One region of the Staphylococcus sp. FSL K6-0223 genome, then DNA from elsewhere that is predicted to be linked to it. Evidence: riboswitches for the same ligand, from Rfam matches in the RefSeq annotation. Region 1 holds a riboswitch; each other region holds the start of a gene.
What was found. Region 1 has a riboswitch for thiamine pyrophosphate ahead of MHI13_RS08075 (ECF transporter S component). Riboswitches for the same ligand answer to the same signal wherever they lie in the genome.
Positions count from the first base shown of each region.

Region 2: it holds a riboswitch for thiamine pyrophosphate, as region 1 does, so the genes downstream of both, tenA (thiaminase II) here and MHI13_RS08075 (ECF transporter S component) in region 1, are expected to answer to the same signal.
Region 3: it holds a riboswitch for thiamine pyrophosphate, as region 1 does, so the genes downstream of both, MHI13_RS20000 (thiamine phosphate synthase) here and MHI13_RS08075 (ECF transporter S component) in region 1, are expected to answer to the same signal.

Region 1 is NZ_JBBOYX010000001.1:1,641,260-1,648,682, reverse strand. Features, by position in the region: gene purD (phosphoribosylamine--glycine ligase) at 1-198, shown strand, start outside; gene MHI13_RS08085 (energy-coupling factor transporter transmembrane component T family protein) at 350-1,159, opposite strand; gene MHI13_RS08080 (ABC transporter ATP-binding protein) at 1,152-2,555, opposite strand; gene MHI13_RS08075 (ECF transporter S component) at 2,568-3,143, opposite strand; TPP riboswitch at 3,236-3,337, opposite strand; gene graF (glycopeptide resistance-associated protein GraF) at 3,602-3,721, opposite strand; gene auxA (lipoteichoic acid stability factor AuxA) at 3,874-5,169, shown strand; gene MHI13_RS08060 (class I SAM-dependent rRNA methyltransferase) at 5,322-6,494, shown strand; gene MHI13_RS08055 (DUF697 domain-containing protein) at 6,560-7,102, shown strand; gene MHI13_RS08050 (phosphocarrier protein HPr) at 7,375-7,423, shown strand, end outside.
Region 2 is NZ_JBBOYX010000003.1:183,164-190,586, reverse strand. Features, by position in the region: gene atpD (F0F1 ATP synthase subunit beta) at 1-697, shown strand, start outside; gene MHI13_RS18140 (F0F1 ATP synthase subunit epsilon) at 717-1,121, shown strand; gene MHI13_RS18135 (DUF1146 family protein) at 1,262-1,495, shown strand; gene murA (UDP-N-acetylglucosamine 1-carboxyvinyltransferase) at 1,605-2,870, shown strand; gene fabZ (3-hydroxyacyl-ACP dehydratase FabZ) at 2,915-3,352, shown strand; gene MHI13_RS18120 (YwpF-like family protein) at 3,432-3,875, opposite strand; gene MHI13_RS18115 (single-stranded DNA-binding protein) at 4,066-4,461, shown strand; gene MHI13_RS18110 (transglycosylase family protein) at 4,856-5,581, shown strand; TPP riboswitch at 5,701-5,799, shown strand; gene tenA (thiaminase II) at 5,877-6,566, shown strand; gene thiD (bifunctional hydroxymethylpyrimidine kinase/phosphomethylpyrimidine kinase) at 6,559-7,380, shown strand; gene thiM (hydroxyethylthiazole kinase) at 7,373-7,423, shown strand, end outside.
Region 3 is NZ_JBBOYX010000003.1:552,680-560,102, reverse strand. Features, by position in the region: gene MHI13_RS20030 (fructose-bisphosphatase class III) at 1-1,510, opposite strand, end outside; gene MHI13_RS20025 (DedA family protein) at 1,682-2,296, opposite strand; gene MHI13_RS20020 (HesA/MoeB/ThiF family protein) at 2,414-3,412, opposite strand; gene MHI13_RS20015 (thiazole synthase) at 3,412-4,179, opposite strand; gene thiS (sulfur carrier protein ThiS) at 4,181-4,381, opposite strand; gene thiO (glycine oxidase ThiO) at 4,365-5,483, opposite strand; gene MHI13_RS20000 (thiamine phosphate synthase) at 5,476-6,066, opposite strand; TPP riboswitch at 6,145-6,254, opposite strand; gene MHI13_RS19995 (MFS transporter) at 6,722-7,423, shown strand, end outside.

The DNA.
Region 1 (7,423 bases):
TTAAATAACCATTATTTCGTTAGTGGTTTGAAAAAAGAAAATGATACATTTCTTACATCTGGCGGACGAGTTGTATTAGCCATTGGAAAAGGAAAAACTATTCAACAAGCACAAAAAGATGCTTATGGAAATGTAGAAAAAATTAAGAGTGATCAACTATTTTATCGTAAAGATATTGGAAATAAAGCGCTCAAATAAACTAAAAATAATAGCCCATAGATGACATTCATCTATGGGTATTTTATAATGCTAGGGCTTAATATACTAGCAAGATTAATTTACTGTGTTTTTGAAACTGTTTTTATCTTTGAACTCAATCTTTACTTTAGTTTGTTTTATGTTATATATATTATTCTAACATTTCTGAAACACGAGCATCTTTAATACCAGTGATTGGAAAATATTGAGATAAATAAAAAGCAATAATAAGTAAAGCAATTGTCATACCAACAAAAAGAATATCTTTGTATGAGAAAGGTGCTTTATAATAATAAGTCCGAGGCCCATCTTTAAATCCTTTTGATTCCATAGCTACTGATAATTGATGTGCACGACGTATGTTTTGGCTTAAGACTGGAATAAGTAAGTGTTTTATACGTTTAAATCCACGATAATTGGAAGCATCAATCATTTGGTAACGCATTTTTAAAGAACGTCTTAATTGGATAAATGATGTGAAAATAAGTGGTACCATACGAATAGCAGCCATAAATGCATAGGCGATTTTAGGTTTTACTTTTAAATGTTGCATTAAACTATAGAAAATCATTACAATTTGTGATGTTAATGCAATTAACACACCGAACATTGAAACTGTAATTGTTCTTAAAGATAAGTGAAGACCTCTTACAATGCTCTCAGTACTAATATGAATAATTCCCCATTCAAATAACATATGTGTACCATCACCATATAAAATCATGAATAATGATGATAGCAAGGCAAAGAGAATGGTTGCTGATAAAAATGCAGCAATGACTTTAAAAGCTGTACCATTAAAAGATAATAAAAATATAAACATCAATAAAGTAATATAAATCATATAATCAAAATTATGTACAAAAATGATAAAAATAAATAATAAAACTCCAAGAATTAATTTCGTAATAATGTTTACATCATCTACAAATGTATGACGCTTTTTCCAACGTTCAAACATTTGATTCACCTGCCATTTCTAAAAGCTTATGATTTTCTACGACAAGTCGACGTGTTGGATAACGATGAATAATTTCAGAGTCATGCGTCACCATTACGATAGTTTGTCCTTGTTTTACACGTTCTTCAAACAGCTTAATCAATTGAAATGTATTATGACTATCAAGTCCAAATGTTGGCTCATCTAATAAAACAATTTCAGCTTTTGAACTTAAAGCAGTTGCTACGCTTAATCGGCGTTTCTGACCTGTAGATATTTCAAAAGGATGATGATGTTTAACTTTTTCTAAATGTAAAAGTTTCAAAAGATGTTCAGTTTCTTCTTTCGATTTTGCTTTATCAAGATGATTATAATGAATATTAATTTCGTCATAAACTGAATTAGTAATAAACTGAAGTTCAGGATTTTGGTATACAAGATACATATTTTGAGCAGCATCTTTAATTTTCTTCAGTAATCGGTTCTCATAAAACATTGTACCGTTGTATTTCACTAATTGCATCATAGATTCAAGTAAAGTAGTTTTGCCAGCTCCATTTTTTCCAGTAATTGTAATCCATTCTCCAGGATGAATATTTAGTTCTGAAACTTCAAATAGTGTATTTTTACTGCGAATTATTTGTCCGTTTTGAAATTTAAAAAGTGTTTTAGAAGTCTGTGGTGTTAAATCTGTTCGTATAGGCGCATAATCCCATGCATGAGGGTGCCATACGCCAAATTCAGTAAGTAACGATTCACAATGTTTGAGTATGTATTCAGGTGTATTATCAGCTATAATTTCTCCATCATAGTTCATTAATATGACTCGATCTACATGATGCCAAATATGTTCCACTTTATGTTCTACAATTAATACCGTTTGATCAGTCCATAATTGAATGAGTCGTTGCCATAAGTCAGCAGTTGCTTGTACATCTAACATAGCTGTAGGTTCATCTAAAAAGAGTGTATCAGCTTTCTGTAAAATCGTTTCAACGATAGCAAGCTTTTGTTTCATACCACCACTTAAATTATTTACGAAAGTTGAATTATCCACATCTAAATCTACAGACGCAAGTGCTTTTTTAATTTGTTCATCCATGTCTTCTCTTGGCACTTTTTGATTTTCTAAGACGAAAGCTAATTCTTCGTAAACTTTTGGCATACAAAATTGTGTATCTGGGTCTTGAAAAATAACCCCCGAATTAGGATCAATGTCTAGTTCATCATATTTCATCGGTAATTCTATAAGATTAGGAACAATGCCACTAAGGACATTAAGCAATGTGCTTTTACCAGATCCTGAAGGACCTAGTAAAAGCACTTTTTCTTTATCTTTAATTTCTATATTTAGATTATCGAAAATTTTTCGATCACCATTTGGATATTTTAGACGTAAATTTTTGACTTTTAACACAATCATTTCCCCTTATAAGTTGTCGTAATCTTTTTGAGAGGCAGGACGGAATAATTTAGTTACTCCAGTTTGATCTAAGGCTTTTACAATTAAATAAGAGAGTATACCAGACAGTACAATACCACTAATAGCACGGAAAATGATGAAAAGTAGTAAGTTCCAACCCGCAACTTCGTTTAGATAGCCATAAAAATAATCTACAGGGAAAGATACTAATGCTGTTACTAAACCAGCTAACATTGCTACCATTAAAGAACGTGATTTGTATTTAAAGATAGCAAACACAACTTCACATGCTAGACCTTGTAAAATTGCATATACTATAGTAGGAATATCAAATTTCCCCATAACAATAGTTTCACCTGCACCAGCAGCAAATTCAGCAATTAATGCAATACCTGGTTTAGGAATAATTAAGTAAGCTACAATAGCAGCCATAAACCAAATACCGTATGTAAGTTGTTCTAGATGTATACCAGCTACTTGAGCTAAATTATATGGCAACCACCATAAGTTATAAATGATTGCAAAAATAACAGCAATCAGCACAGTAACTAGAATTTCTGAAAGCTTTAAACCTTTAGACATAAAATAGTTCCTCCTAAAAAAACGCACAACCCTTCGTAGAAAAGTTGTGCGTAAATTTAAATAAAAATGCTATTGATTATTAAAAACATGATTTATTTAAGTTAACACTTTCCTACGCTAGTTTTTAACTAGATCAGGTTCAAAGGGTTTGAGGTTAAGCCTCATCTCAGTGCTATACACCCCTAGTGCATTTATATTTTATTTATTTTAAATGTATGACTTTTAATAGTAGATGTCAAGATGCTTTTAATCTATATTTAATTAAAAATAAATTATAATTAAACAGTTTACATATTTAACAATTAAAATGTAATTAGTTCTAAAAATAATGAAAGAAAGTAGGATAGATTTATTTCCAACTCAGCCATCGATAGCCAATATATTAAAAATACCTGAGACAGCTTGTATGTCTCAGGCTTATTCATTAAATATTCTTAATGATGACATAAATAAGAAAATTAGTCTAATGTATTTTGAACATCTTGTTTAGTTTGTTCAATATCATCAGTTTTTTCTTCTTTTTGTTCTTTTAATTTTTCTTCATATTCTTTTGCTTTTTTTGCATCTTCATGTGTCATAGGACAACTCTCCTTTTTCATAGATTACTTTACAAAATTAATATACCCAATTAATAAAAGAATAAACTTCATCTCAGTCTAGAGAAGTATTTTATTTTTTATTAAAGACAAGAATAGAAAGTTCATATATAATTAATTTTGAGGTGAACTGTATGTCTTTTCTTAAGAAACACGCCGAGATTATCTATAGTTACTTGATCGGTATCGTTTCACTCTTCACAGGTCTCATTATCTTAATCAATTTGCCTTTAATCCATAAACTAAAAGATAAAGATAAAATTGATTTAAAAATACATAATATATGGGACTTTCTTAATGCATTTTTTAGTGAAATAATTAGAGTGATGAGTAGATTCATAGGCAACTTTCCAGTTGTAAGTGCAGTCATAATTATTCTATTTGGTATTCTAGTCATATTGATTGGATATACGTTATTTAGAACAACCAAATACGATTACGACATCTCAATTTTCTTTTTAGTTATTGGTATTTTATACTTCCTCATTACAATTACATTGATGACTCAAGTATATGGTTTTTGGGCAATTATATTCATTATTCCATTTGTGATTCATACAGGATATATTGTTTATAAAGATGAATTGTATCAAGAAAATAGAAAAGTTCATTATTTATGGATTATTATTTCATATGGAATAAGTTACTTGATTACTCAACTGTCATTGTATGGCAAAATCGATGCAAATGAGATTGAGCCTATTGATATTTTAAGTGTAAATACATTCTTCATCATTATGTGGTTATTAGCTCAAGCGGCAATTTGGAATTTCTTATTCTTACGCCGTGCGTTACCTTTAACAAAAGAAGAATTAGGGGAAGAAGAGCCTGAATTATCAAGAACTCAAAAAGGAAACGTTTCGACTCAATCAAAAGTTCATTTTAAACAACTTCAAGATAAAACATCAGAATATGCACGTAAGACAAGAAGAAGTGTAGATTTAGATAAAATTAGATCTAAACGCGATAAATTTAAAAGTAAATTTAAAAATATCGTAGATATAGAAGAAGATGATATTCCTAAGTGGATGAGACGTCCTAAATGGATTAAACCAGCATATGTGGAAATTTTCTGTGGTTTTATCTTATTCTTATTTACATTTATAGAATTTAATAATAGAAATGCTCTATTTGTATCTGGAGAATGGGAATTATCACAAACTCAATACGTGATTGAATGGATTACACTGTTAATATTACTCTTTATTATTATCATTTACATTGCGACGACATTTACTCATTTTTTAAGAGGCAAATTTTACTATTTACAGTTGTTTATGATTAGTATTCTATTCTTCAAATTGCTTACTGAATTTATTAATATAATGATTCATGGTCTATTACTTTCAATATTTATTACACCTACATTAATTATTATGTTAATACCTGTAATTATAGCATTTTCGTTGCAATTAAAAGAAAAACCATAATCTGAGTAAGGGAGTGGAACAGAATTCATTTTTGAATTCAGTGTTCCACTTCTTTTTTTAATTTAATATTTAGGTGAAGAATTTTAAATTTGTTAAAATAGTAGAGTAGATTACAATAGATTCGTTACAAAATTAAAATAGGAGAAATTAAAATGAAAATAGCAACTTTAAATAAAGGCAAAGAAACTAAATATTTAAATCAATATCCTTTAGTTGAAGAAGAAGATATTTTTCAACACGATCATTTAAAAGAAGGTGACTTGTTTAATATAGTTACTGAAAATAACCAATATATTGCAACAGCTTATGTAGGACGTCAACATAAAGGATTAGGATGGGTAATCACATATAGCCAAGAAGAAGATATCAATATTACTTTCTTTGAAAATTTATTTAAAAAAGCGCTAGAAGAAAGAGAGTATTACTATAATATAGAAGGAACTAATGCTTTTAGACTATTTAACGCTGAGGGAGATGGCGTTGGAGGTTTAACTATTGATAATTACAATGGACATCTACTTATTCAATGGTATTCAAAAGGAATTTACAAGTTTCGTTATATAATTATTGAAGCAATAAAAAAAGTATTTAAATTTGAATCAGTTTTTGAAAAAATGCGCTTTAAAGATACGGAGTATACAGGAGGACATGTACTTGGAAAAACTCCGGAATTTCCAATAGTTATTGAAGAAAATTTTACATTTTACAATGTTGATTTAAACGATGGATTAATGACAGGAATATTTTTAGATCAAAAAGAAGTTCGTAAAAAATTACGTGATTATTTTGCCGAAAATAGAAGTATTTTAAATTTATTTAGTTATACGGGCGCGTTTTCAGTGGTAGCATCTAAAAATGCTAAAGTTACAACAAGTGTAGATTTAGCTAATCGTTCTCGTACATTAACTGAAGAAAATTTTGGGTTAAATGGTGTAGACCCTAAAAGTCAATATATCTATGTCATGGATACATTTGATTTTTATAATTATGCAGCACGTCATGGAAAACAATATGACACAATAGTCATTGATCCACCTAGTTTTGCGCGTAATAAAAAGAAAACTTTTTCAGTGCAAAAAAATTATGATGATTTAATTAATGGTGCTTTAGATGTTTTAGCACCAGATGGTACATTGCTTCTATGTACAAATTCAAGTGCTTTTTCTTTAAAAGCATTTAAAAATGTAATTAAGAAAACATTGGAACAAGCTAACGTAGAATATGAAATAGAAGAAGTCATGGGATTACCAAAAGACTTTAAAACACATCCACATTATAAACTTTCTAAATATTTAAAAGCTGTATTCATAAATATTAAGCATTAAAGTACTGAAATAGGGTATTAAATGTATATTGAAAATATTATGAAAAACGAAAGGTGAGTCAGTAAGTGGGTATTATTCATAAAATTACAAATGGAGTTACTGATAAAGTTGGTAAAAAGGTCTTAGATATAGAAGAAATTAACGAAAAAGATATCTTACCTAAAAATGAAGAAGAAATTGCACAACGTAGAGAAAAAGCTAAAGCTGTTGTTAAGAAAAAATCTTTATTATCTTCAGGGATGAGTGTTGTGCCAATTCCAGGATTAGACTTTGGTGTAGATATCAAATTGATGAAAGATATTATTGAAGATATTAATAAAATTTATGGTCTTGATCAAAAACAAGTCAATTCTCTTGGTGAAGATGTTAAAGAACGTATTTTATCAGCAGCAGCAATTCAAGGTAGTTCAATGATTGGTGAAAAAGTAACTAGTGGTGCTTTGAAATTAATTATTAGAGATGTTGCTAAGCGTACAGCAGCAAAACAAACAAAATGGTTCCCAATAGTGGGACAAGCTGTTTCAGCTTCAATTAGTTACTACTTTATGAATAAATTAGGTCAAGATCATATAGAAAAATGTGAAAAAGTTTTACGTGATATTATTTAATTTTTTAAAAATGTAGTATAATAAAAGGGAAGAAATTTATATATAACATTAGAAAATTGACTAACATAACGCTATACCTATTATAAGTAATCAAACTTTGTTTGATTACTTATATAATGATTGCTACTTTATTAATATAAGTGTATTTTTCTATAATAATTCAATTATATAAGAATTGAATTCAGTTATATATTTTGGTAGTGTTAGGGTATAAATTTTTATGTTAGATAATAAGAAAATTAATTTTCTAACTTACGGAGGAGAAATAGATTATGGAACAAAAATCATATGTAATTGTTGACGAAACTGGAATTCATGCAC
Region 2 (7,423 bases), on a different contig from region 1:
AGAAGGCCAAGACGTATTATTATTCATTGATAATATCTTCAGATTCACACAAGCTGGTTCTGAAGTTTCAGCATTACTTGGACGTATGCCTTCAGCCGTTGGTTATCAACCAACACTTGCTACTGAAATGGGTCAATTACAAGAACGTATTAGTTCAACTAATAAAGGTTCTGTTACTTCAATTCAAGCTGTATTCGTTCCAGCCGATGACTATACAGACCCTGCGCCAGCAACTACATTCGCTCACTTAGATGCGACAACTAACTTAGAGCGTAAATTAACTGAAATGGGTATTTATCCTGCGGTTGATCCATTATCTTCTACTTCTAGAGCGTTAGAACCATCAATCGTTGGTCAAGACCATTACGATGTTGCTCGTGAAGTTCAGTCTACTTTACAAAAATACAGAGAATTACAAGATATTATTGCAATTCTTGGTATGGATGAGTTATCAGATGAAGATAAACAAACTGTAGAACGTGCTCGTAGAATTCAATTCTTCTTATCACAAAACTTCCACGTAGCTGAGCAATTCACTGGTCAAAAAGGTTCTTATGTACCAGTTAAAACAACAGTATCAGATTTCAGAGATATCTTAGATGGTAAATACGATCATATTCCTGAAGATGCTTTCCGTTTAGTAGGTAGTATGCAAGACGTAATTGAAAAAGCCAAAGATATGGGTGTTGAAGTCTAATAATTAGGAGGTATGGATAATGAATACATTAAGCCTAAATATTGTCACTCCTAATGGTTCTGTCTACGAACGAGAAGATGTAGAACTAGCTGTATTACAAACAACAGCTGGTGAAATGGGTATCATGAGTGGACACATTCCAACAGTTGCCGCATTAAAAACTGGCTATGTTAAAGTTAACTTTCATAATGGTAACGAATATGTAGCAGTTAGTGATGGTTTTGTTGAAGTTAGACAACATAAATTATCAATTATCGTCCAAACAGCAGAAACTGCTAGCGAAATCGATGTTGAGAGAGCTAAATTGGCTAAGTCGAGAGCAGAATCACATTTAGAAGATGATGATGATAACAGTGACATTAATAGAGCCAAAAGAGCGTTAGAACGAGCTAATAACCGTTTACGTGTGGCTGAATTAAAATAACAAAAAAGGTTCGAGGCGTTATATACGCTTCGAACCTTTTTTTATTAAATATTTTAATTTCACAATCGGAATTATTAAAGTATCTTTATCAAGTTATTTCGTGTACAATGTTATACAGTAATCTTACGAAGGAGTAGAACATGGATTATCTTGGTCAATTTGCAATTGTACACCTTATCTTACATGTAATATGTATCTGTATAGCCTATTGGGCTCTAAACTCTGTTAGATTAGATCAATTTTTTAAAAAAGGTTATGCATTACAAGTGCAAATTTGTATGATATTTGTAGCTATTTTAATAGGTACATCGGTAAGTAATTTTATTGTCGATTTATTACAATATTCAACTCAAGTTAAGTATTTATTAAAGTAATTCAAAAACTGTTATTTATATCAAAAACTGGATATAATTATAAAATGAATATTAACTTATTAATCAGGGAAATGAATAAGTAATAGGAGTTATAAGTGGAGGATTTAAGATGGATAAAATAGTAATAAATGGTGGAAACCGATTAACAGGTGAAGTTAAAGTTGAAGGTGCAAAAAATGCTGTATTACCAGTATTAACAGCTTCTTTATTAGCTTCAGAGGGGCAAAGTAAACTTGTTAACGTTCCAGCTTTAAGTGATGTAGAGACGATAAATAATGTTTTATCAACACTTAATGCAGATGTTTCATATAATAAAGAAGAGAATGCAGTTAAAGTTGATGCTACTCAAAAATTGAATGAAGAGGCTCCATATGAATATGTGAGTAAAATGAGAGCGAGTATTTTAGTAATGGGGCCATTACTTGCTAGACTCGGACATGCAATTGTAGCGTTACCTGGTGGTTGTGCAATTGGTAGTAGACCGATTGAACAACATATCAAAGGATTTGAAGCACTAGGTGCCGAAATTCATTTAGAAAATGGTAATATTTATGCTAATGCTAAAAATGGATTAAAAGGTACTCAAATTCATTTAGATTTTCCAAGTGTAGGAGCAACACAAAACATTATCATGGCAGCTTCACTTGCATCAGGTAAATCAATTATTGAAAATGCTGCTAAAGAACCAGAAATTGTAGATTTAGCCAACTATATTAATGAAATGGGCGGTAAAATTACTGGTGCTGGAACAGATACAATCACTATACACGGTGTTGATAAATTACATGGTGTAGAACATTCAATCATTCCAGATAGAATTGAAGCGGGAACATTATTAATCGCCGGTGCAATCACACGTGGAGATATCTTTGTTCGAGGTGCCATCAAAGAGCATATGGCAAGCTTAGTATATAAACTTGAAGAGATGGGGGTTAATTTAGACTTCAAAGAAGACGGTATTCAAGTTTCTGCTGAAGGTGACTTAAAGCCTGTTGATGTAAAAACATTACCACATCCAGGTTTCCCAACTGATATGCAATCGCAAATGATGGCTTTATTACTTACAGCAAATGGGCATAAAGTTATTACTGAAACGGTCTTTGAAAATAGATTCATGCATGTAGCCGAGTTTAGAAGAATGAATGCAAATATTAATGTTGAAGGTAGAAGCGCTAAAATTGAAGGAAAAAGTCAATTACAAGGCGCGCAAGTTAAAGCTACAGATTTAAGAGCTGCAGCAGCATTGATCTTAGCAGGTTTAGTTGCAGATGGTACTACTCAAGTTACTGAACTTAAACATTTAGATCGAGGTTATGTAAATTTACATGGAAAATTAAAAGACCTTGGTGCTGATATTAAGCGTATTAATGATTAAATCATTTTTAAACATCAAAGTTTACATTTTGGAGGTTTAATATAATGGAAACAATTTTTGACTATAATCAAATTAAACAAATTATCCCTCATAGACAACCGTTCTTATTAATTGATAGAGTTGTTGAATATGAAGAAGGAAAACGTTGCGTGGGTTTAAAGCAAGTTTCTGGTAATGAACCATTTTTCCAAGGGCATTTTCCTGAATACGCAGTAATGCCAGGAGTATTAATAACTGAAGCACTAGCTCAAACTGGAGCCGTAGCGATGTTAAACAATGAAGAGAATAAAGGTAAAATAGCTTTATTCGCTGGTATTGATAAATGTCGTTTCAAAAAACAAGTGACACCTGGTGATACGTTAATGTTAGAAGTAGAGATTACTAAAATTAAAGGTCCAATCGGTAAAGGTAGTGCGAAAGCTACAGTCGATGGTCAACTTGCTTGTAGCTGTGAACTAACATTTGCTATTCAAGATGCTTAAACTATTCCATATTATAAAAGGAGTGTATCAAGAACTAATTTAGATGAATTAGTTCCTAATACACTCCTTTTTTATTTATTTAATTTCTTTCAAATTTTTCTTCTTTTAGTTTAGGTTTAGATTGCATCATTCGATTAAAGGTTTTCTTAAGCTCTTCACCAGTTAAACCATCATCTACCAATTCCTCTAGTAAGCTTTCGGCATAGACTTGTCGTAACGTATAGATATGACATTCAAAAACAACAGACATTGTTTTTTTAAAATTAGCGACATTTTTAACCGTAGCATCAAATAAAGCCGGATCATTTGCAGGTCTAGTGATGACTACTCTAATATCTAATAATTGTTTATCATCCATATATGTTTTAAATGTTTCATAGTGCTCATTTGAAATAACAATCTCAAGTAACCAGCCTGTTCCACTACCTTCTTTATTTATGATAACGCCATCTTCGATTTCATATTCTGAAACGCCACCATTCTCATTTACAATTTGAAACCGAACAGCCTTAAATGTTTTCATTATTTCACATCCCAATTGTTTTTTAAATATACAATAAATTAAATTATAAGCAGTTATGAACTTAATTAATGATTATTTTCTTTAAATATATCAAAAACATACTACAAATAGCTATCATTTTAAGGGTATTTGTAATTTTGACCAAATTATAACCCGTCAATTATTATGTATTACAAGAAGGAGGTGACACATGTTAAACAAAATAGTAATAGTAGGAAGGTTGACTAAAGATGCTCAAATTTATGAGAAGGAGGATAGTAAGGTCGCAACATTTTGTGTAGCAACTGAAAGAAATTACAAAGATGAAAATAATGAAATATCAAGTGATTATTTATTGTGTAAAGCTTTCGGCAAAACAGCAACCAATATCGAAAAATATACTTGTCAAGGTACATTAGTAGGTATAACAGGACAAATGCGTTCAAGAAAATATGAAAAAGAAGGACAAACGCATTTTGTAACCGAACTATATGTAGAAACAATTAAATTTATGTCTCCAAAAACTAAACATAATGAAATCCTCTCTCAAAATCAATACGATGAAGACACTTATCATTCAGACGACATTGAAATTATTAATATCTAAAAATTAATTCTCTCCCTAAACTCCATCCTATTTTTAATAAAAATTAAATTATCCTTTTCTTTCAATTATACTCAAGCGACCTACTTTGATCGGCCAATATTAAAGTAAGGTCGCTTTTAATATTTAAGTCATCAATCATTCAATCAACTTATAATTATCTGACAGATTTCAATTATATTACAAACTTGTTTAAGAATCGATACAATCTCAAAACTGTCATGACAGTTTTGAGTAGAAATTTAATTCCAATTATAATTAATATTCATTGTAATTCGAGTGTAAAAAAGAGCTTGTTTTTTTTATTTCACTGTAACCTACACTGTTTATACAGATGTTAGAGTAGTACTTGTAAATTAGTTAAGAAAACAAATCACTTTTAGGAGGATTTTTAATAATGAAAAAGACAATTATTGCATCATCATTAGCAGTAGGATTAGGCGTTGTAGCAGGTAATGCTGGACACGACGCACACGCAAGTGAAGCAACAAACGTTGATAAAGCAGAATTAGCTCAAAAAGCTCAATCAAATGACCAATCATTAAACGAAAGCCCTATCCAAAAAGGTGCTTATAACGTAAACTTTGATTACAATGGTTTCAATTATCACTTTGAATCAAATGGTACTCACTGGAGCTGGAACTATGCACAAAATGGTCAAGCTACTCCACAACAAGATGTAAGCAACCAAACTTCAGCTGACCAAGTAAGTTCACAACAACAAACTAGCCAAGCTCAACAAGCTCAACCAGAACAAACTTCTGCTCCACAAACTGAGCAAACTCAACAACCACAAGCTAAAGCAACTACTTCTTACAGTGCACCAACTAACAACACTGCAAGTAGTCAAGCTTCATCAAACCAAGCTTCAAGTGGTTCATCAGTAAACGTAAATTCACACTTAAAACAAATTGCTCAACGTGAATCAGGTGGCGACATCCACGCTATCAACCCATCAACTGGCGCAGCTGGTAAATATCAATTCTTACAATCAACTTGGGATTCAGTAGCTCCAAGTCAATATCAAGGTCAATCTCCAGCTAACGCTCCAGAAAGCGTACAAGACGCTGCAGCAGTTAAATTATACAACACTGCAGGCGCTAGCCAATGGGTAACTGCATAATTTAAATATATGATTATTAACCATCTTCTCAGTATGAGAAGATGGTTTTTTTATTTAGAAGCACATTTAATTGATTTAGTGAGAGTCGTTTGATAATGTAATTATTGAATTAAATAAATATTAACTACTAGGGGAGCCACAAGGCTGAGATGATATGATTCAGACCCTTATAACCTGATTTGGTTAGTACCAACGTAGGAAAGTAGTCTTTATCAAATAAGCATCGCTATGCCCAGATTTAGCTACTTTTCATTGTTGGAAAGTAGTTTTTTTATTATCCAAGGAGGCTTATTTAATGAAATTTTCACAAGAATTAAGGGAAGAAGCTCAACCAATTATTGAAAGAATTTACAATGATAACTTTATTCAAGAATTATTAGCTGGGACTTTACCTAAACAAGCAGTACGTCAATATTTAAGAGCGGATGCATCATATTTAAAAGAATTTACAAACTTATATGCCTTACTTATTCCAAAGGTTCACACTATGCAAGATGTAAAATTCTTAGTCGAACAGATTGAATTCATGTTAGATGGTGAAGTAGAGGCACATGAAGTACTGGCTGATTATATCAATGAATCTTATGAAGAAATTGTTAAAGAAAAAGTTTGGCCACCAAGTGGAGATCACTATATTAAGCATATGTATTATAATGCTTATGCTCATGAAAATGCAGCATACACTATAGCTGCAATGGCACCTTGTCCTTACGTCTATGCAGTTATAGCTAAGCGTGCGATTAAAGATCCTAAATTAAATAAAGATTCAATTACCGCAAAGTGGTTTGATTTTTATAGTACTGAAATGGATCCACTTGTTGATGTTTTCGATCAATTGATGGATCGTTTAACAGAAGAATGTACTGACAAAGAAAAGCATGAAATCAAAGAAAACTTCTTGCAAAGTACAGTACATGAGCGTCATTTCTTTAATATGGCTTATATCGATGAAAAATGGGATTTTGGAGGAGAAAACCATGAATAAACCTAAAATAGCATTAACGATAGCTGGAACAGATCCCACTGGTGGCGCAGGGGTAATGGCTGATTTAAAATCTTTCCATTCATGTGGCGTATACGGTATGGCAGCAATCACTAGCATTGTCGCTCAAAATACTCTAGGTGTTCAGAGCATTCATAATTTGGAAACAAGTTGGGTACAAGAGCAACTTGATAGTGTTTTTGATGATGAATTACCACATGCTATAAAAACAGGAATGATTGCGACTAAAGAAACAATGGAACTGATACAAAGTTATTTGAAAAAGTATTCAGATATTCCTTATGTTATTGATCCTGTTATGTTGGCGAAGAGTGGAGATTCACTCATGGACGATGATACTAAATCTCACTTACAAACTACCTTATTACCTTTAGCTGATGTTGTAACACCAAATATTCCTGAAGCAGAGGAAATTATTGGTTTGAAAATAGATAGTGAAGACAATATCCGCAAAGCAGGAGATATTTTTATCAATGAGATTGGTAGTAAAGGCGTTGTTATTAAAGGTGGTCATTCTGCTGATTTAAATAACGCTAAAGATTTCTTATTTACGAAGGACGATGTTTATACTTTTGAAAATAAACGTTTCGATACTAAACATACACACGGAACTGGTTGTACATTTTCAGCAGTAATCACTGCAGAACTAGCTAAAGGTCGTTCTATATATCAAGCAGTAGAAAAAGCTAAGTCGTTTATTTCAATGAGTATTGAACATACGCCTGAAATTGGTAAAGGAAGAGGTCCAGTGAATCACTTTGCATATTTAAAGAAAGTAGGTTTAGATGATGAATAATTTAGAAAGATTACGTTCAGAAAATCCACTTATTGTTTGCTAT
Region 3 (7,423 bases), on a different contig from region 1:
TGTCTTCTATAAAGTAGCGTTCAAATGTTGTCATTGCACGCTTACCAAATAGAGATGAATACTTACCAGTCCATAAATACCATACTAAGTCAGTAGATATATCATCAGTGATTTCTTTATGGTCGAAAGCTTTGCGTACATGATATTCAAAGACATCTAATAACTCACGTCCACTTAACTGCTCGCCCTCGATTTCGAACGATTCCATTTCTCCATTTTCATCAACGGGGATACATCCGTGAATCAGAAGATTGCCGTTGTATGGAAGATAAAGTTTACCTTCGCGCATCAAGAATGACATATGACGACGTAATTTCTCAGATTGTTGGAATGAAAGAAGTAATTTATCTACAACTTCCTCTTCTTCAGGCAGTAATTTCGCCGGATCGTTTCGGTCTACAGTTTGGAAACAAGTATCTTTAAGGGGATAAGTTTTGCCATAAACTGTAATTTCATTGTTGTCATAATCAATTTTTTCTAATACTAAACGTTCTTCCATTTCGAAAGAAGGGCGACGCTTAATAATAGGCATTTCGAGTTTAAATTGAATCATAGCAATCGCTTGATGTATTTTAGTGATTTGGCTTTCTTCACGTTTAGTTAGACTTACATCTTTATCAGGACGTTTCTTAGGCTTGAAAGCAGGGTTCTCAGCGTCGTAATACTTTTCAGCTAAAGTAAGTAAAGGACGTAAGTTAATGCCATAAGCATCTTCAATAATATCTAAGTTATCATAGCGTGCACAGATACGAAGTAAGTTAGCTAAACATACTTTAGATCCTGCATAAGCGCCTATCCACAACACATCATGGTTACCCCATTGAATATCAACTGAATGATAGTTTATGAGTGTATCCATAATCTTGTCTGGTTTAGGTCCACGGTCATAAATATCACCAACTACGTGAAGATGATCGACTACAAGACGTTGGACGGTATATGATAAACCGATAATAAGATCGTCAGATTGCTCTAATTCAATAATTTGATTAACTAAAGTTTCATAATAGGGCTTCTTATTATGAAATTCATTACTTTTATATAGTAACTCTTCAATAATATAAACAAATTGTTCAGGCAAAGCTTTACGTAGTTTAGATCTTGTATATTTTGATGAACAATATGTAATAAGTTCTATCAGACGTTCAATAGTAGTGATATACCATACGTTGAGTTTACCTATGGAATCAAAATTATTTTTTACTAATTTTAATTTTTCTTCTGGATAATACACTAAGGCTGCTAAGTCATCAATCTCTTGTTGAGATAATTTATTTTCGAATATATCATTGATTTTTGCGCGAACGTTTCCTGAACCATTACGTAATACGTGCTGGAAAGATTCATATTCACCGTGTAAATCACTCACAAAGTGTTCTGTGCCTTTAGGTAATTCTAAGATAGATTCTAAATTAATGATCTCTGTTGCTAATTTCTCAGCACTATCAAATTTTTGAGAGAGTAAATCTAAATATTTTTGTTTCATTTCACTTTCAGTAATAGGAGTCATGCTTAGTCACCTCTGTTAAATATTTCCATCACATATGCATTATTTTAAAAAGTAATGCGCTTACATAAATTATCTTTAAAATGTAGTGTTTTTTCAATGATAGCGTACTAAAAATTTTAATTTGTATGAAAAAAGCTGAGTAAACCCTAAATAAGGCTTTCTCAGCTAAACTTATTTAACATTTTTGCGTCTTTTCATGAAGTAACGGATAACGAAGTAAATAATAGCGATAATGATGATGACATACATGATACGTGAGTACGTATGAATGCCATTCATTAGAGCACCGAAACTATCACTTAATAAGCGTCCAAGTAAAATAAGTGCGAAATTCCAAATTGTTGTTCCTAATAAGGAAAGGATAGTAAATTGAACTACATTCATACGGTTAATGCCAGCTGGTATAGTTATTAGCACACGTAATACTGGTACGAAACGGCATAAGAAGACAGCCCATGCACCATATTTTTTAAACCAATCATTGGCTCGTTTTAAATCTTTGCTTTTTAATTTCATCCATTTACCATGACGGTCCACAAATCGATATAATTTTTCCTCAGATATAAGTCTACAAATATAGTACAAAATGAGTAGACCAATAAACGAAGCTATAGTAGCAATAATTAATAGTGTCCATATAGATAAGTGGGATTTCACTGATAGTAAACCAGCAAAGGTAAGAATAATCTCTGAAGGAACTACAGGTAAGACGTTCTCTAATAAGATTAAAATAAATATTGCGGTATAGCCCCACTTACTAATAAACTCTGTAATAATCTGTTCCATTAATAACTCGTTTCTCCTTTAAATTAAGCAATGTTAATACATTGTATGTTAATTATAATAGATAATAACAATAATTGCTTAAAATTGATAATAAAGGCAAACCTAATTTGTACGAAATTATCGAATAGATTTGATTAAAGTATGATATAAACCACTAGCTTCTTCATCACTATGAACCCCGTAAGCATTCATACGTCCATCTTTAAATAGAGTAAATTCATAATTTTCATATTTGATAAGTTTAGCGAATGAAGTAGCTTTTACAATATTTCCAGGGAAATGATTTGAGTAATCAAATGCATGTTTAGGCATTCTAAATAGGTACGTATGACCACACATCTGCTCAATAGTATTTTCTTGTTTTGTTTCTAATAAGTCATATTGATGGTTTTCACACACTGGGCATTCATCATTCTTCAATATATCTACGTTCATCGCTTTATAACTAAGATCAAACGCATCGATGGTAATCATTTGCTTTGAAAATCCATTTCCACTTAAGTAGCGAATCACTTCAGCCACTTCATAACTTGCTACAATTGAGACAATAGGTGGGAGAACACCATTAATAGCACAACTTTCTCCTGTCTCAGGTATGGTTTGCATGAGACATTTTAAACAAGGACCTTGGTAATCAATGCCGTAAACAGTTCCTTTACTACCAACAGCTGCTCCATAGACCCACGGTATTTCATACTTATGACACACTTCATTTATGAGAAATCTCACTTTAAAATTATCCATTCCATCAATAATGATGTCTGGATTAATCTCACTTACGATATCCTCAATATTTGAAGAAGTGACTTCAACATCATAAGCAGTAAGAGTGACTTCTGAGTTGATTTGACTCACCTTATTTTTTACAGCTTCAACTTTAGCAACAAGATGATAGGCATCTTCTTCGTCATAAAGCGTCTGACGATGTAAATTTGATGTTTCAACGATGTCCATGTCTATAACTGTAAGATGATTAGCACCCATGCGAGCAAGCTGGTCTATGATATGGCTCCCTAAAGCTCCAGCACCAAAGACAAGTATTTGTGATGTAGAGAGTTGATGTTGTCCGTCTTCGCCAAAAGGGTGAAATCTCGTTTGTCTATCGTAGCGTGACATTATAGAAAACCTAAACCTTCAGTAGGGCTTGATGCTTGTGCAGTATATTTTACTGGTATTCGTCCAGCTTCGTATGAAAGTCTACCCGCATTAATTCCAAGCTTCATTGCTTCAGCCATTTTCACAGGATCTTTAGCTGCAGAAATCGCTGTGTTGAGTAATATACCGTCAGCGCCTAGCTCCATTGCGTGACATGCATCTTTCGGTGAACCGATACCTGCATCAACAATAACCGGTACATTTGCATTTTCAATAATATAACTTAAATTAAGCGGATTATTAATACCACGACCAGTTCCAATAGGGGACGCAAGTGGCATGACTGCATGTACACCTAGTTCTTCCAAACGTTTCGCCAAGACGAGGTCATTTGAGATGTATGGACATACGATATATCCTTTTTCTAAAAGTACTTTACAAGCTTCATATGTTTCAAATGGATCAGGAAGTAACGTTTCGTCATCGCCAATAACTTCAACCTTTATCATGTCACATACACCTGCATGGTTAGCAATTTCAGCAATTCTAATTGCTTCTTCAGCTGTTTTAGCACCTGCTGTATTTGGAAAAGTTATAAAGTCTTTTAAGTTAACGTTAGCTAAAGGATTGGGTAAATCACGATCATATAAATTCATACGACGAACAGCAAAGGTTAAAACATTGGTTTCTGAAGCTGCAATCGCTTGTGATTGAATATCTTCATTGTCAAATTTACCAGTACCTAATAATAAACGAGATTGTAATTCTAAATTTCCAATTTTAAACATTTTATCCGCCTCCAACAATTTCTAATAATTCTAATCGATCATCTTCTCTAACAGTATGTTCATGATACTTATCTTGTTTAATTAATTCTTTATTGAATTCAACGATAACGCGCTTAGGATCTAATTCTAGTGCTGTTAAAACATCATAAATTGATTGTTCTTGGTCAAAGCTGAATGAGTCTCCGTTAATAATACACTTCATAATTGTTCCTCCTTTTCACACTAAAGCTTGAGTAACGAGGTGGTTTAATGCCAGAAATTAACCAATTTGCTATATCGCGTCCAATTACGGGAGATAATAAAATCCCATTACGATAGTGTCCTGTAATAACGAACAAGCCATCATCAATTTGATCCATCATTGGCATTTCATTATTCGTGTAAGGACGAACACCTGACCATTCTTTTAGAACACGACTATTCTTAAGTTCTGGAACACGAGCGCTTGCATGATCTAAAAGCCAATTTAAACCGCCTTCTGATGTGCCTACAGAGTAATTGTTAAATTCACTTGTTGCTCCTATTAAGAAACGATTGGGTTGTTTTGGAACGATATAACATCCATTAGTCATAAATAATGTCTCTTTAAGATCTAGTTCATCATTTTCCAGTAATAGAACTTCGCCTTTAACTCCAATGACTTCTCTAGGAAGAGAGTAGTTTTTTAATAATTGAGAGGACCAAGCACCACTTGCAACGATCACTTTATGTGCTTCAATAGGTGACATTTGGTCAGTACACACAGCGTAGTAGCCATTTCTTCTATCAATCGATTGAACCTCTTGGTGATAATATCGTGTGATGTGATGTTGTTGTAACGATTTAAACAAAGCTTTCGTGTATTTATTAGCATTGATTTGACCATCATTTGGTATATGAATTGCGCCATAAGCTGGTTCAACATTCCCATTGGTAAGCTGTATAAGTTCATCATTGGATAGTAGTTTGACACTAGAATCCATTTGTCTAAGGAACTCATATTGACGTGTGAGTGATTCGAGGTCATCTTCTTGGTTAGCAATCTTAATAAGTCCTGAATCTTTGAACTGTATGTCGATTCCAGTCTCATTTAATAAAGATTCGCTTAATTTAGGAAACATCCCACGCGATTCAATGGCTAATTTATATAAATCGTTATCTTCAGTAAATTCATTTTGTGCTCCTAACATGCCTCCAGCTTTATATGAAGCATGTTTACCTGGAACATCTCGGTCGATGATCGCGATGTCATAATTTGTTGCGCTTAACTGTCTAGCAATTGACATACCTATGACACCAGAGCCAATAATAAGTACATCATGCATGTTGCAACCACTTCCTTCTTAATTCCTTAATTTCTTTTAAAGACGCATTCATAAAAAATGAAATAGCACAAATACCATCAAATCCATATTCCAACTTTAAAATCGTATGTTCAGAAATTCCTCCTATAGCATAAATAGGTATAGGTAGATTTAATGCTTCTACGATTTCATCATGTGAACGTGGCGCGTCATGCGGATGTGAGGGAGTAGGGAAAATATGACCGTAAAAAACATAATCAAGTCCTTCATCTATACATGTATAAATAGTATCTATGCTATGTGTGGACATACCCACTTGGATTTCTGGATGTGATTTTTTATATGCAAAAGCTGTTTTAACATTTTCTTTAAAATGAATACGACTAAGGTTTAATTCTTCTAATAATGCCGTGTCACTATGAATAATCATTTTATCCTTAGGAAAACCTTGGTTAATGAGTTGAATCAAAATCTTCTTTAATTCATTTTTTGGCATAGACGTTCGAAATAATAGGGCATCAATGCCTTCCTCGATATTTAAGAAGTGTTCTAAGTCTTGTGTTGTAAGTGTCTTATCGTAAGTTATTGCGATAAATATGTGCATCACCTCAAATTTATAAATAAAAAAACGCTACCTCCCTGAATGGGAAATAGCGCTTAAATCATCTATATAAGTCCTAAAACTCTCTTGTCGCCACTTCCCTACGCCAGTATGAACTGGATCAGGTTCTAGGAATTATAAAGTCACTTCTTTACTCTCAGCCCTAAACAAAGGCACTTCCAGTGGATTGATATGAAATTGTATCAAAAAAATTTCAAACGTTTTCTTTGAATTCAGTTTACTATTTTTAGGAATATTCTTCAAACTTCTTTAGCTTTTATTAATCATATTCAATTTATGCATAAAATTACATATATGCTTCATATAATGAATAAAAAATAATTACTTTAATGTTTTAAGCTACTCAATTTTATAAAAAATATGGTTTTAGACACCATTATATAAGTGAATCTAAATCACATGCTTAAAACTGGAGATTCCAGTAAAATATACGAAAAATATACATTTTTTAAAGAAATTTCGTCTAAACTATTGTAACCGTTTTCACAACGTGCTATATTATATAAAAATTGTAGTGCTACAACTTAAAAAAGTTGTTCTAAAAAGGGTAGTTTTAACAGTCATCGCAGGGAATTTCTGAAACTTAACGACATCTTATATAGAAACAACATAATTTAAATGGAAGTAGGAAACAAATATGAATGAAAAACGCAGTAATGTACGCTGGTATTTTGCAATTGGGTTCTTCCTCATCGGCGTAATTGCATATATGGATAGGTCTAATATTTCATATATTGCAGCTCCAATGATGAAAGATTTAGGTATGACAAAAACACAATTTGGTTTATTAGCCTCATTTTTCTCACTAGGTTATGCATTTATGCAAGTGCCTTCTGGAATGTTAGCTGAGAAATTTGGTCCTCGTAAAATGATTACTATAGCGCTCGTATGGTGGAGTGCATTCACAATTTTGACAGGTATGATTAAACATCACGGTTTATTATATTTTGTAAGATTTTTATTCGGAGTGGGTGAAGCCCCAATGTACCCATCGAATGCCGTATTTAACTCATTTTGGTTTGCTAAAAATGAAAAAGGAAGAGCTTCAAGTGCTCTTTTAGCTGGGTCTTATTTTGGACCAGTACTAGCACCGATTATCACAATTGCAATTGTTAATGCCTTTAACTGGCAAGCAGTATTTTATATCTTTGGTGCAGTTGGTATTGTTATGGCTATCTTATGGGCAATCATTGCTAAAGATTTACCTGAGCATCACAAAATGGTAAGTGAAGCGGAGAAGAAATATATCACTGAGCATCGTGATATTGTTGCAACTGAAAAGTCTTTACCACCCTGGAAACGTTTCTTAAGTCACTTTAGTTTCTATGCAATTGCACTA